One region of the Proteus hauseri genome, then DNA from elsewhere that is predicted to be linked to it. Evidence: predicted binding sites of a transcription regulator. Region 1 holds the regulator's gene; each other region holds the start of a gene.
What was found. Region 1 encodes CRP, which controls carbon source genes, mostly activating them, when cyclic AMP is high. Its sites were predicted from a motif close to ATGTGANNNNNNTCACAT; they were not measured.
Positions count from the first base shown of each region.

Region 1 (3,202 bases):
CAAGCTTTTGGTGCATCAGTAATAAGAGCACGTGAAGTGATGCATGGTAAAAACTCACTTATCCATCACAACCAACAAGGCGTATTTAAGGGACTTAACCGACCTTTAAATGTGACTCGTTATCACTCTTTGGTGATTGATGCAGCTACATTACCAGTACCATTTGAAGTCACTGCCTGGAGTCAACATGATGGAAATGTTGATGAAATCATGGGGATACGACATCGGACACTACCGATAGAAGGTGTGCAATTTCATCCAGAAAGTATTCTTAGTGAACAAGGACATGAATTATTAAATAATTTCCTTAAATATTAAATAGATAGAATTATTTTACCTAAATAACGCATTTTTACCCTCAACCAGATTTGATTTTTTATTCATATTTAGTGATTATATTTTCACATTAGAAATAAATATCGATCAGGTGGGGTAATGACAACGCAAAGCATCAACCGGGCAACTTACGATCAAGTAATGTTGCCAATCTATTCACCCGCAGAGTTTATTCCAGTTAAAGGCAAAGGAAGCCGTGTTTGGGATCAACAAGGCAAATCTTATATCGATTTTGCTGGTGGGATTGCCGTATTAGCATTAGGGCACTGTCACCCAGCACTCAATCAAGCACTTAAAGAACAAAGTGAGCAGCTTTGGCATGTCAGTAATGTTTTTACTAATGAACCCGCATTGTGTTTGGCGCAAAAATTAATCGATAACACTTTTGCTGAACGTGTTTTTTTTGCGAATTCCGGTGCAGAAGCGAATGAAGCTGCATTTAAACTGGCTCGTCATTATGCAATAACGCGTCATAGTCCTTATAAAACCAAAATTATTGCCTTTCATCATGCTTTTCATGGGCGAACGTTATTTACGGTTTCAGTTGGTGGGCAACCTAAATATGCGGATGGTTTTGGTCCTAAACCTGCCGATATTGTTCATGTGCCTTTTAATGACCTAGAAGCGGTGAAAGCGGTAATGGATGATCATACATGTGCCGTTGTGCTAGAACCCGTTCAAGGTGAAGGCGGGGTTACACCAGCAACAGCTGAATTTATGAGAGGACTTCGAGAGCTGTGTGACAAACACCAAGCGTTATTAGTGCTTGATGAAGTACAAACGGGTATGGGGCGTACAGGCAAGCTATTTGCCTATATGAACTATGATGTTATGCCAGATATCATCACGACAGCAAAAGCATTAGGCAGTGGTTTTCCATTAAGTGCGATGCTGACAACGCAAGAGATTGCTTCTGTAATGGGTGTAGGGACTCATGGTACAACATATGGCGGTAATCCATTAGCATGTGCAGTTGGTAATGTAGCATTTGATTTAATTAATACACCCGCATTGCTTGATGGTGTGCAAATGCGTTATCAATGGATTGTTGACGAATTAACTGCAATCAACCAAAGCTACTCTGTATTTACACAAATTCGAGGTCAGGGTTTGTTAATTGGCGCTGAATTAGCGCCCAAATATGCAGGTAAGGCGAAAGTGCTATTAGGGCTTGCTGCGCAACATGGATTAATGATGTTAAATGCAGGTCCTGATGTAATGCGGTTTACACCGTCATTAATTATTACTCAAGAAGAGTTACAAGAAGGAATGGCGGCATTAAAAGTTGCAGTTGCCGAATTTGTTAAAATAAATTAATGCCTCTTTCCAACTAAAAAACCCCATCAAATCATGATGGGGTTTTATGCAGAAATCATTTTTAATAGCCCATTTTGGAAATGGGCTATTATTTGTTCTAGGTGACTAAACTTAGCGGGTGCCGTAAACGACGATAGTTTTACCGTGTGCAGAGATCAGATTTTGATCTTCCAGCATTTTTAAAATACGGCCTACCGTTTCGCGTGAACAACCTACAATCTGACCAATTTCCTGACGTGTAATTTTAATTTGCATGCCATCAGGGTGGGTCATTGCATCAGGTTGTTTTGCTAAGTTAAGTAAGGTTTGTGCAATACGTCCTGTTACATCAAGGAAAGCAAGGTTACCTACTTTTTCTGATGTTGTTTGCAGTCTATTCGCCATTTGGGCAGAAAGACGCATAAGAATATCAGGATTAACCTGAATTAATTGGCGGAATTTTTTATAGGAAATTTCTGCTACTTCACAGGCTGTTTTTGCTCTAACCCATGCACTACGTTCTTGATCTTCTTCAAATAATCCAAGTTCACCGATGAAATCCCCCTGATTTAGGTAGGAGAGGATCATTTCTTTTCCTTCTTCATCTTTAATAAGAACAGCTACGGAACCTTTAACAATATAATAAAGTGTTTCCGCTTTCTCACCTTGGTGGATCAGCGTGCTCTTGGATGGATATTTGTGAATATGGCAGTGAGACAAAAACCATTCAAGAGTCGGGTCTGTTTGCGGCTTGCCGAGAACCATTCGCGTTATCCTCTGTACGTTAAATGCAGCCTTTCAAAACGGATAGGTTCCCTTTTGAGACAGCATGCTTAAAAATCCTATCTTTACCGATTAACTTCCTGAGAACACGGAAAGTTAATATGGAATAGATTATAATAAATGAGAAAATAATGCATTGATCTTAACCACTATCATCAAGCAGATATTGTTTTTAGCACAGTTAACGCATTAAGTCTCGTTTTACGCAGTCAGCATAATAAACCTATTTGCTAATTGCCAGTTGAATTATGAGAATGTACTCTTTTAGTTTCTGTCTTATTGAGGATAAATAAATGGAAGCACGGGTTAAATGGGTTGAGGATTTATCTTTTCTAGGGGAGTCTTCTTCAGGCCATCAAATCATGATGGATGGTAATTCTGGCGATAAAGCGCCAAGTCCAATGGAAATGCTATTAATTGCAGCTGGTGGATGTAGTGCGATAGATGTCGTGAGTATTTTACGTAAAGGCCGTCACCAAGTGACTGATTGTGAAGTAAAATTAACTTCTAATCGTCGTGAAGAAGCGCCTCGTTTATTTACCGATATCAATTTACATTTTATTGTTTCTGGTAAAGAGCTTACGGATAAAATTGTTGAACGAGCTGTTCAATTATCGGCAGAAAAATATTGTTCGGTTTCTTTAATGTTGGGTAAAGCGGCAACTATTACTCATTCATTTGAAATAAAAGACTCTGAATAAATTTGATATTTTAAAATAGTTTTTAACTAATAAAATAATATCCCTTTTACCGATGGGATATTATTTTTTTACTAAATAGAAATAAG
Region 1 covers NZ_CP026364.1:1,239,823-1,243,024, reverse strand. The annotation lists gene PH4a_RS05660 (aminodeoxychorismate synthase component II) at 1-318, shown strand, start outside; gene argD (bifunctional acetylornithine/succinyldiaminopimelate transaminase) at 436-1,653, shown strand; gene crp (cAMP-activated global transcriptional regulator CRP) at 1,765-2,397, opposite strand; gene PH4a_RS05645 (OsmC family protein) at 2,709-3,116, shown strand.

Region 2 (3,202 bases), 1.9 Mb from region 1:
ATTGAGAAAAACCTTAATCAGCCAGATGTGATGCTAAAAAACCTAATCCAATTTGTAAAAGAGATGAAGGCAGCAACACTCACAGCATAATCACTCAATAGCTTTATACAAAAAATCCGCTTTAGCAGAAGAAATTTTCTTTTTCTGAGCGGATTATTCTCAATTATTATTCTAGTTATTTATCGAATCCCCTCTTTTATTCTGATAACAACTTATTGATCTATTGTGATATTGCTACATCTCATTTTCCTAAACAAAGAAATATTATTTTTAGTAAATATTTGGCAATATTCTATTTTTTGCACATACTTGAAACAGAGCTTTATCTTTACATCTCTTAAATAACCAATCACATCGTAACAATAGGGAGTTGAATAATGACATTATGGGCGAAAATTTCTGCTGTGTTTGCAGCAATGGTTATGGCACTAGCTTTATCTGCATGTTCACCTACACCAACCTCTGAAGGTACTGGTGGATACTTTGATGATTCAGTAATCACTACTAAAGTAAAAACTGCACTTATTGGTGAAAAAAAGCTGAACTCGACACAAATTAGTGTTGAAACTTTTAAGGGGAAAGTACAACTCAGTGGTTTTGTTTCTTCTCAAGCAGATGCAAATAAAGCCATAGAAACCACACGTAACGTGTCAGGTGTTAAAGGCGTAATTAACTCTATGGTTATTCGCTAGTCTTTCTTTTTTCCTTTTTTTCTTTATTTTTCACTAAGACCACTTCGGTGGTCTTTTTTATTTCTCTCTATAACCTCTCCTATTCATTTCAATTCTTGATTCTGGTAACAAGTCAATTTCTGCAAAAAAACTGATTTTGCTAAAAGTAAGTATTTTTTATTTCAAGTTAAAAAGAGTATATAAAAAGATCAATAGATAAATTAATCTAATCATTTATCGAATAAAAAAACATCATCTTACTTATAAGAATATATATTCGGATGCTAGGCCTCTATTTCTATTTTTGTTACTTGGCTTAACGCTTGTTTTTCTTTTTATGATAGTTAATTTATCAACAGCAAATAAAGATGCATATTAAATACATCTAATTGAATGTAGTATTTACAACTATTAACTAGCAATTTTAATAAAGTTTATGCCGCAATTTACTCCTCTAATAAATTGACAAGCAATAAGATTCATTTTAAATGCAACTTAATTAAAGTTGAGAAATAATATTCGCATATAATAGATAGCTTATCTTTATAAGACTTATACATTTCTTTATTAATATTAATAGGTGTATTAAATGTAAAAAAGTCATTTTCTAATTTATCTTTTTAGACTTTTTTTAGCAAATTAAGATATAAAAAAGCGGAGATAATCTCCGCCTTTTCATTATTTGATATTCTTTTAAAATACGAATAATTAGAAGCGGTAACCCACACCAAACATAAATACAAATGGGTCAATACGAGTGCTGATTGATTGTCTATCTTCACCTGCTTTGAATTTAACGTCAGTTTCGATATTCATCCACCAAACTGAAGCATTCAGCATCCAGTTTTTATCCAGGTTATAATCTAAGCCTGCTTGTGCTGCAAAGCCCCATGAATCCTTAAGATCCAAGTCAGAAAGACCAGCGGCTTTACCTGCTGAATTGAATTTTTCATCAAAGAAGGTAGTAAAGTTTAGACCCGCACCTAAATAAGGGCGTAATTTATCTTGTGAATCACCAAAATAATATTGTGCCATCAATGTTGGTGGCAAATGTTTAATAGTAGCAATTTCACCAAAGTTTGTTAATGAAACTTTGTGTTCAAAAGGCGTTGCTGCTAATAACTCAACACCGATATTATCGGTAATCATATACCCGAAAGTTAAACCTAATTGCGTATTATTATTTGCTTCAAAGTGTCCAATATTTAATACATTATCAGAACCTGCATTAGGACGAACTGTTGCAGTACCAGCACGGAATAAAAAATCCCCTGCTTGGTGAGCAAAAGAAATAGAAGGCGCAAGAGTTGCAGCTGCTAAAATAAGCGCAGAAAGTTTTTTCATTATTTAACCCATTCCTGTAATAAGTAAAATCTCCGCTAAAATATAACCATTAATAGCAAATTATGATCTAATGCTGATCACAACTTTGGAATTATTTTTGCAGAAAGTGTTATTTCGGTATTTATTATTTATGAAGCCAATTATTTATAATTGATCCACATCAAATTACACACTAATACAATTTTTTCTTATAAATTAATTTATTTTTCATGCTAATTTTTGAATAGAAAATATCCTACAAAGAGATTTGAATAAATAAAGTTATTAATGTGTTAATTTTATGTTTTATTTAGGTAATGGATATTACCTTATAGGAAGTAAGTCGTTTTATCTTTGCATTGTACTAACAAGATAAAATATCCCTTTTTGCTGAATGAAAAGGTACAATAGCGCAAATTGACTTAGTCTATCTTTATAGGAGCCGTTTTCATGCCTACCACGGCAAGCACAATCTACCGAGACAGTCTTAACTTTTATAAGAATGAACTGCGTAGCCTTGTCACACTTTCCGCCTTTCTTGCGGCTATTTTAGCGGTAATAACTTCATTAGTGGGGCCAAACACCCAGGAATACCAATTAATGATTGATTTTATTGCTGACTTTCAAAAAACAAAATTAGCCAGTGCTTCACCCGCTGAATTAGAAGCAATGAGTAACAGTGTTGTAGGTGTTGCTAAAAAAGTACTGGTTTTATACTCATTTGAAACACTACTGCAAAGTATATTAGTTCTTACGCTGCTTATTTTTGTAATGGGGCTATCTTCAGGACATAACCCAACGATTGGCCAATCTTTTAGCTCTGGCTTACCTCGTTTACCTAAAATGTTTTTATTAATTGTGCTTTGCTCAATTCTTATTAGCGCTGGTTTTATGGTAATGATTATACCCGGTATTATTCTGCTAATTGGTTTTGCTATGGCGCCTGTAATTTTAATCCGTCAAAATAGCCTCGGTAATGCAATTCGCTTAGGGTGGAAAATAGGCTTTAGTGAATCTAGATTGCTTATCCCCGCGTTAGGAATTTGGATACTGCTGCAATTTGGTATTGGTTTTTTAACCAACATTACCATGCAACTGCCTGATTTTGTGCATAACTTCCTATATTATCTTTTGAAAAATATGGCTTCTGCTTGGGTCATTATTTATCTTTTCCGTTTATTTATGTTAGTTAACGACAAATACACGGC
Region 2 covers NZ_CP026364.1:3,224,045-3,227,246, reverse strand. The annotation lists gene trpA (tryptophan synthase subunit alpha) at 1-90, shown strand, start outside; gene PH4a_RS14760 (BON domain-containing protein) at 378-692, shown strand; gene ompW (outer membrane protein OmpW) at 1,380-2,015, opposite strand; gene PH4a_RS14750 (YciC family protein) at 2,445-3,202, shown strand, end outside.
Region 2: the regulator CRP is predicted to act here: its motif matches at 2,164-2,181, upstream of ompW (outer membrane protein OmpW).

Region 3 (3,202 bases), 990 kb from region 1:
TGGTGGTGAGTAATGCGACACTCCATAATGCAGATGAAATTGAACGCTTAGGGCTTCGTATTGGTGATACGGTTGTTATTCGTCGTGCAGGCGATGTTATTCCACAAGTTGTTAGTGTGATTGAAGAAAAACGCCCTGAAAATGCTCAGGAAATCGTTTTTCCTATCCAGTGTCCTATTTGTCAATCAGACGTTGAACGTATTGAAGGAGAAGCGGTTGCGCGTTGTACGGGGGGCTTAATTTGTGGTGCTCAACGTAAAGAAGCGTTAAAACACTTTGTTTCACGCCGTGCAATGGATGTTGATGGCATGGGTGATAAAATTATCGACCAGCTTGTTGAAAAAGAATACGTAAAAACGCCGGCTGATCTTTTCCGTTTAGATGCGAAAATATTAGCGGGTCTAGAACGAATGGGTGAAAAATCAGCAGTAAAATTAATTAATGCTTTAGAAAAAGCCAAATCTACGACTTTTGCACGTTTTATTTACGCGCTTGGAATACGAGAAGTAGGGGAAGCAACAGCAAATGGTTTAACAACACATTTTGCGACACTCGACGCACTTCGTCATGCAGATATTGATGCTTTAAAAGCAGTACCTGATGTCGGCGATATTGTGGCTAAACATGTTGTGAATTTTTTCCAAGAAGAGCACAACAAAACAGTTATTGATCAACTAATTCATGATGCAGGAATAACTTGGGCAGCCCCAGTTATCGTGACTCATAAAGCAGGTGATAATGCTTTTGCAGGTAAAACTGTAGTATTGACAGGATCACTTTCACAACTAACACGTGATGAAGCAAAAGATAGGCTTGTTGCACTAGGTGCAAAGGTGAGTGGTAGTGTTTCTAAAAAGACAGATATGGTGATTGCAGGAGAAGCTGCAGGCTCTAAGTTGGTGAAAGCTAATGAGTTAGGTGTTACCGTCATTGATGAAGATGAAATGATAAGATTACTTGATCTCTAGGAATAACCACTCTAGTATCTACTTTGTGTTACTGAGAAAGCCTCTCAGTAACACATTTTACTTAAGCTAAATTTACAATTTACACTTCTTCAAATACTCACAAAGTGTGATCAACCTATCTTATTTAATAAATAGTGTGTATATAGTTTCATGATATTGTGATGAAAATCACATCCTAATGTTACGCGTTACATAAAATGCTCATCAAGATTTATTTTTATTTTTGGAGCATGCATGTCCTCTATCATTCACTTCGTTTTGGCACTTGCCGTTATCGGCGCATTAGCATTCATTGCGAGTAATAATCGCAAAGGGATCCGCTTGCGTTATATCGTGCAGTTATTAGTAATTGAATTAGCATTAGCATGGTTCTTCCTCAACTCTGATGTTGGTGAAGGCTTTGTTCGTGGATTCGCTGGATTATTTGATCACTTATTAGGTTATGCAGCACAGGGTACAGAATTCGTATTCGGTGGCATGATGAAAGGTGGTTTAGCGTTCTTCTTCTTGAATGTTTTATGTCCAATTATCTTTATTTCTGCATTGATTGGTATTCTTCAACATATAAAAGTATTACCTTTCGTGATCCGTATTATCGGTACTGTACTGTCTAAAGTGAACGGTATGGGAAAATTGGAATCTTTCAACGCCGTAAGTTCATTAGTTCTTGGTCAATCAGAGAACTTTATTGCCTATAAAGATGTATTAGGCAAAATGTCTCAACGTCGTATGTACACTATGGCTGCAACGGCAATGTCGACGGTATCAATGTCGATAGTTGGTGCATACATGACAATGTTAGATCCAAAATATGTTGTTGCTGCACTGGTTCTGAATATGTTCAGTACATTTATCGTCCTTTCTGTTATTAACCCATATTCAGTTGAGAATGAAGAAGACATTCAAATGGGTAATCTACATGAAGGCCAAAGCTTCTTTGAAATGTTAGGTGAATATATCTTAGCTGGTTTTAAAGTAGCATTAATCGTTGCTGCTATGCTGATTGGTTTTATCGCCTTAATCGCTGCGGTTAACGCCATCTTCAGTATGATTTTCGGTATTAGCTTCCAAGATTGTTTAGGTTATGTTTTTTATCCATTAGCATGGGTTATTGGTGTGCCTGAACAAGATGCATTACGTGTTGGTAGTATCATGGCAACTAAATTGGTTTCTAACGAATTCGTTGCAATGGGTAGCTTACAAGATGTAGCCGCAGAACTTACTCCACGCTCTGTAGGTATTCTGTCTGTATTCTTAGTTTCATTTGCTAACTTCTCTTCTATCGGGATTGTTGCAGGTGCAATTAAAGGTTTGAACGAAATGCAAGGTAACGTAGTTTCTCGTTTTGGCCTGAAATTACTCTTCGGTTCAACATTAGTTAGCTTCTTATCAGCAGCTATCGCAGGTCTATTTGTCTAATAAAATCTAAATTAGATAAATAGCATGTGAATTAAATAACAATGTAAATCGTGCAACTCGTAAAACAAGTAACAGAAAAATAAAAGCAGCTCTAAGAGAGCTGCTTTTTTTATCGTAAAATTTCCTTATAATCGAATTAATATTTATGGAAAAAGCGAAAATAAAACAATGCTAGAAAAACAGCACTTAATTGATATTGCTAATACACAGATGCCATTTGGTAAATATAAAGGGCGTATGTTGGTGGATCTGCCTGAAGAGTATTTACTGTGGTTTGCTAAAAAAAGCGCCTTTCCAGAAGGTAAATTAGGGCAATTAATGGAAATGACTCTAGCTATTAAAATAGATGGCTTAGAAGAGCTTCTAAAGCCGTTAAAGCAGAATCGTGGATAGGCTGTAAATAAATGAGATCAGTGCGTTATTTTTCGCTCGCTAGCGCCGCAATAATTTTATGACTTAACTCAATAAAAATGGCCTGCTCTCCCAGTGTTAAGCTTTCACTGACTTTTAGCGCATTTTGTTTGCGGCCTAATGCCGCTTTTTCTAAAAATATTTTTCCTGCCTCAGTTAAATGAGTAATAAACTCGCGTTTATCTTGTTCAGACTGATATTGGGCAATAAATCCTAACCTTTTTAATCCTCTCATAAACTTAGACAGATTTTGGCGTGAAATGGCCAATTCATCACTAAGTTGTGAAGGGGTTAAATCACCACGTAAACGTAATAATTCTAAAATATCATATTGCCCCCAAGTGACCAGCTCTGGGCTATAACGTGTACGCTGCGCAACAAGTGTGCACTGTAATAGTGATAGT
Region 3 covers NZ_CP026364.1:247,475-250,676, reverse strand. The annotation lists gene ligA (NAD-dependent DNA ligase LigA) at 1-968, shown strand, start outside; gene PH4a_RS01300 (NupC/NupG family nucleoside CNT transporter) at 1,203-2,387, shown strand; gene PH4a_RS01295 (DUF3820 family protein) at 2,556-2,780, shown strand; gene PH4a_RS01290 (MarR family winged helix-turn-helix transcriptional regulator) at 2,806-3,202, opposite strand, start outside.
Region 3: the regulator CRP is predicted to act here: its motif matches at 1,125-1,142, upstream of PH4a_RS01300 (NupC/NupG family nucleoside CNT transporter).

Region 4 (3,202 bases), 810 kb from region 1:
CGTTAAAACAGGATGTAAAGCTGGGAGCAACCATGTTGCTAAACTATCCGCATTCACCGCCAAAGAGAGTAAAAGAGGTGTTGAACCACTGTTTTCATCACCTAACCATTGTTCTTCTAACAATTCGACTTGATGCAATAGGGCTAATAATTTTTGTCCTTGCTCTGTAGGTTGAGGTGGGACGGTACGCACAAGTAAGGGTTGTCCAAACAAATTTTCTAATTGTTTGATACGCTGTGAAACGGCAGATTGAGTAATACATAGCTTTTGCGCAGCTCGCTCAAAACCGCGCTCTCGAATGACAGCATCAAGGGCTTGTAGTGCCCGATAATCAGGACGTTTCATTAACAGACTCTCTTAGATTTTATATTCTATTGTCTACTATGCCATATTTTTTGTTGTAATGAGTTAAAATGTTGCTTCTCAGTTTTTGATACGTCTCCTGCTAGTTTTCAATGCAATATGCTATTCTTATTCCATTAATGTGATAAATAAGGTTTTATTAAATGACTCAGGATGAATTAAAAAAAGCGGTAGGTTGGGCAGCACTTGATTATGTAAAACCCGGCATGATCGTTGGTGTAGGTACTGGTTCAACGGCTTCACACTTTATTGATGCATTAGCAACAATGAAAGGTCAAATTGAAGGCACTGTTTCAAGTTCAGTTGCATCAACCGAAAAACTGAAAGGCTACGGCATTCCTGTTTTTGATTGTAATGAAGTTGACTCTTTAGATATTTATGTTGATGGCGCTGATGAAATAAACCATCAAATGCAAATGATTAAAGGCGGCGGCGCAGCATTAACGCGTGAAAAAATTATTGCTGGTGTAGCAAAAACCTTTATCTGTATCGTTGATGAATCTAAACAAGTTGATGTGTTAGGTAAATTCCCATTGCCTGTTGAAGTCATTCCAATGGCTCGCTCTTTTGTTGCGCGTGAATTAGTTAAATTAGGTGGCCTGCCTGAATACCGTGAAAATGTTGTTACTGATAATGGTAATGTCATTTTGGACGTTTACAATTTAACAATTCTTAATCCAATAGAGTTAGAAAATAAAATAAACAGCATCCCAGGTGTAGTCACTGTAGGATTATTTGCTAATCGTGGTGCAGATATCGTATTGATGGGAACGTCTCAAGGCGTTAAAACAATCAAGTAAATCCTTAGAAAATAGGTAGCAGTAGCTACCTATTTTTTTTAAATTATTTCAGAAACCTTAAATACAGTGATATATATCACACGATAGTTATATCGCTACCTAAAATTCTGTCATTATCCTAGTCAAAATCATTTTGCTCGGTAGAAAATCACTTTATCTATCGCTTATTCTGCCATCGTTGCAATCGGTTGTATTGCGACAAAATCTATTTTTGTTATGTTGATGGAACAGGATTGAGTTTTTCATAAATGTAACAACGATAGGGCAGGGGAAATGGTTAAAGTATCTTTGGAAAAAGAAAAGATAAAGTTTCTACTATTGGAAGGTGTGCATCAAAGTGCAGTAGAAAATTTACGTGCGGCAGGTTATACCAATATTGAATATCACAAAGGCGCATTATCGGACGAAGAATTAAAAGAAGCTATCCGTGATGCTCGTTTTGTTGGTCTTCGCTCTCGTACTCATTTAACAGAAGAAATTTTTGCAGCAGCAGAAAAATTGGTTGCTGTTGGATGTTTCTGTATCGGGACTAACCAAGTTGATTTAGATGCGGCTTCTCGTCGCGGTATTCCTGTTTTTAATGCACCATTCTCAAATACTCGTTCCGTAGCTGAGATGGTATTAGGTGAGTTATTACTTTTACTTCGTCGTATTCCAGAAGCAAATGCTAAAGCACATCGCGGCGTTTGGGATAAACAAGCCAAAGGTTGTTTTGAAGCACGTGGTAAAAAACTGGGTATCATTGGTTATGGCCATATTGGTACTCAGTTAGGCATTTTAGCGGAGAGTGTTGGTTTAGATGTCTATTTTTATGATATCGAAAACAAGCTACCTTTAGGTAATACAACACAAATTCGTCACCTGTCTGAGCTACTAAACATGTGCGATATCGTAAGTCTTCATGTACCAGAAACCGCATCTACAAAAAATATGATTGGTCGTGAAGAAATTCAACGTATGAAGCCTGGTTCTATTTTAATTAATGCTTCACGCGGTACCGTTGTAGATATTCCGGCACTCGCTCAAGCTTTAGAATCTAAGCATTTATCGGGTGCAGCTGTTGACGTATTCCCATCAGAGCCGGGTGCAAATAATGATCCAAATGATCCTTTTGTTTCAGAACTCATACAATTTGATAATGTAATTCTGACGCCTCATATTGGTGGTTCAACGCAAGAAGCACAAGAGAATATTGGTTATGAAGTGGCGGGTAAACTAGCAAAATACTCTGATAATGGTTCTACACTGTCAGCAGTTAACTTTCCTGAAGTTTCATTGCCAAGTCATGGTGATGATGTAAACCGTTTACTGCATATTCATGAAAACCGTCCTGGTATGATGAATAGCATCAATAAAGTATTTACTGAAGAGAATATCAACGTTGCCGCGCAGTATTTACGTACATCGGGTAATGTGGGCTATGTTGTAATTGACATTACAACACAAACTAAAGCACAAGCTGAATTAGTGTTACAAAAAATTAAAGCACTACCAGGAACTATTCGTGCTCGTATGTTGTATTAATTTTATTTTTACTAATAGCTTGGGTTAATTAGTAATAAAAGGCTCAATTTAATTATTGAGCCTTTTTCTAGTTGTTATATTCAATTTAATTGAGAGAAAATAGTTATCGTAATTGTTTTTCCCATAATTGACGATAGAGAGCATGATTGTTTAATAAATTCGAGTGCGTTCCTTCTTCTCGTATTCGCCCTTTCTCTATAACATAAATATAATCTGAACGTGATAAGGTATTTAAGCGATGGGCAATACTAATAACGGTTCTGTTTTTACAAATTAAAGGTAAATTAGCTAGAATTTCGGCTTCAGATTCATAGTCTAATGCTGATGTCGCTTCATCTAGAATAAGAATGCGAGGATTAGTTAAAAGTGCTCTCGCTAATGCAATACGTTGACGTTGCCCACCTGATAAATTACTTCCTCTTTCTCCTACTTGAGTATTAAATTGCTGTGGTAATTGTTGTATAAAATCTAAAGCACCTGCTAGCTTTGCTGCATTATATATCTCTTCTTCATAA
Region 4 covers NZ_CP026364.1:434,334-437,535, reverse strand. The annotation lists gene PH4a_RS02135 (LysR family transcriptional regulator ArgP) at 1-345, opposite strand, end outside; gene rpiA (ribose-5-phosphate isomerase RpiA) at 507-1,163, shown strand; gene serA (phosphoglycerate dehydrogenase) at 1,437-2,687, shown strand; gene PH4a_RS02120 (type I secretion system permease/ATPase) at 2,791-3,202, opposite strand, start outside.
Region 4: the regulator CRP is predicted to act here: its motif matches at 1,228-1,245, upstream of serA (phosphoglycerate dehydrogenase).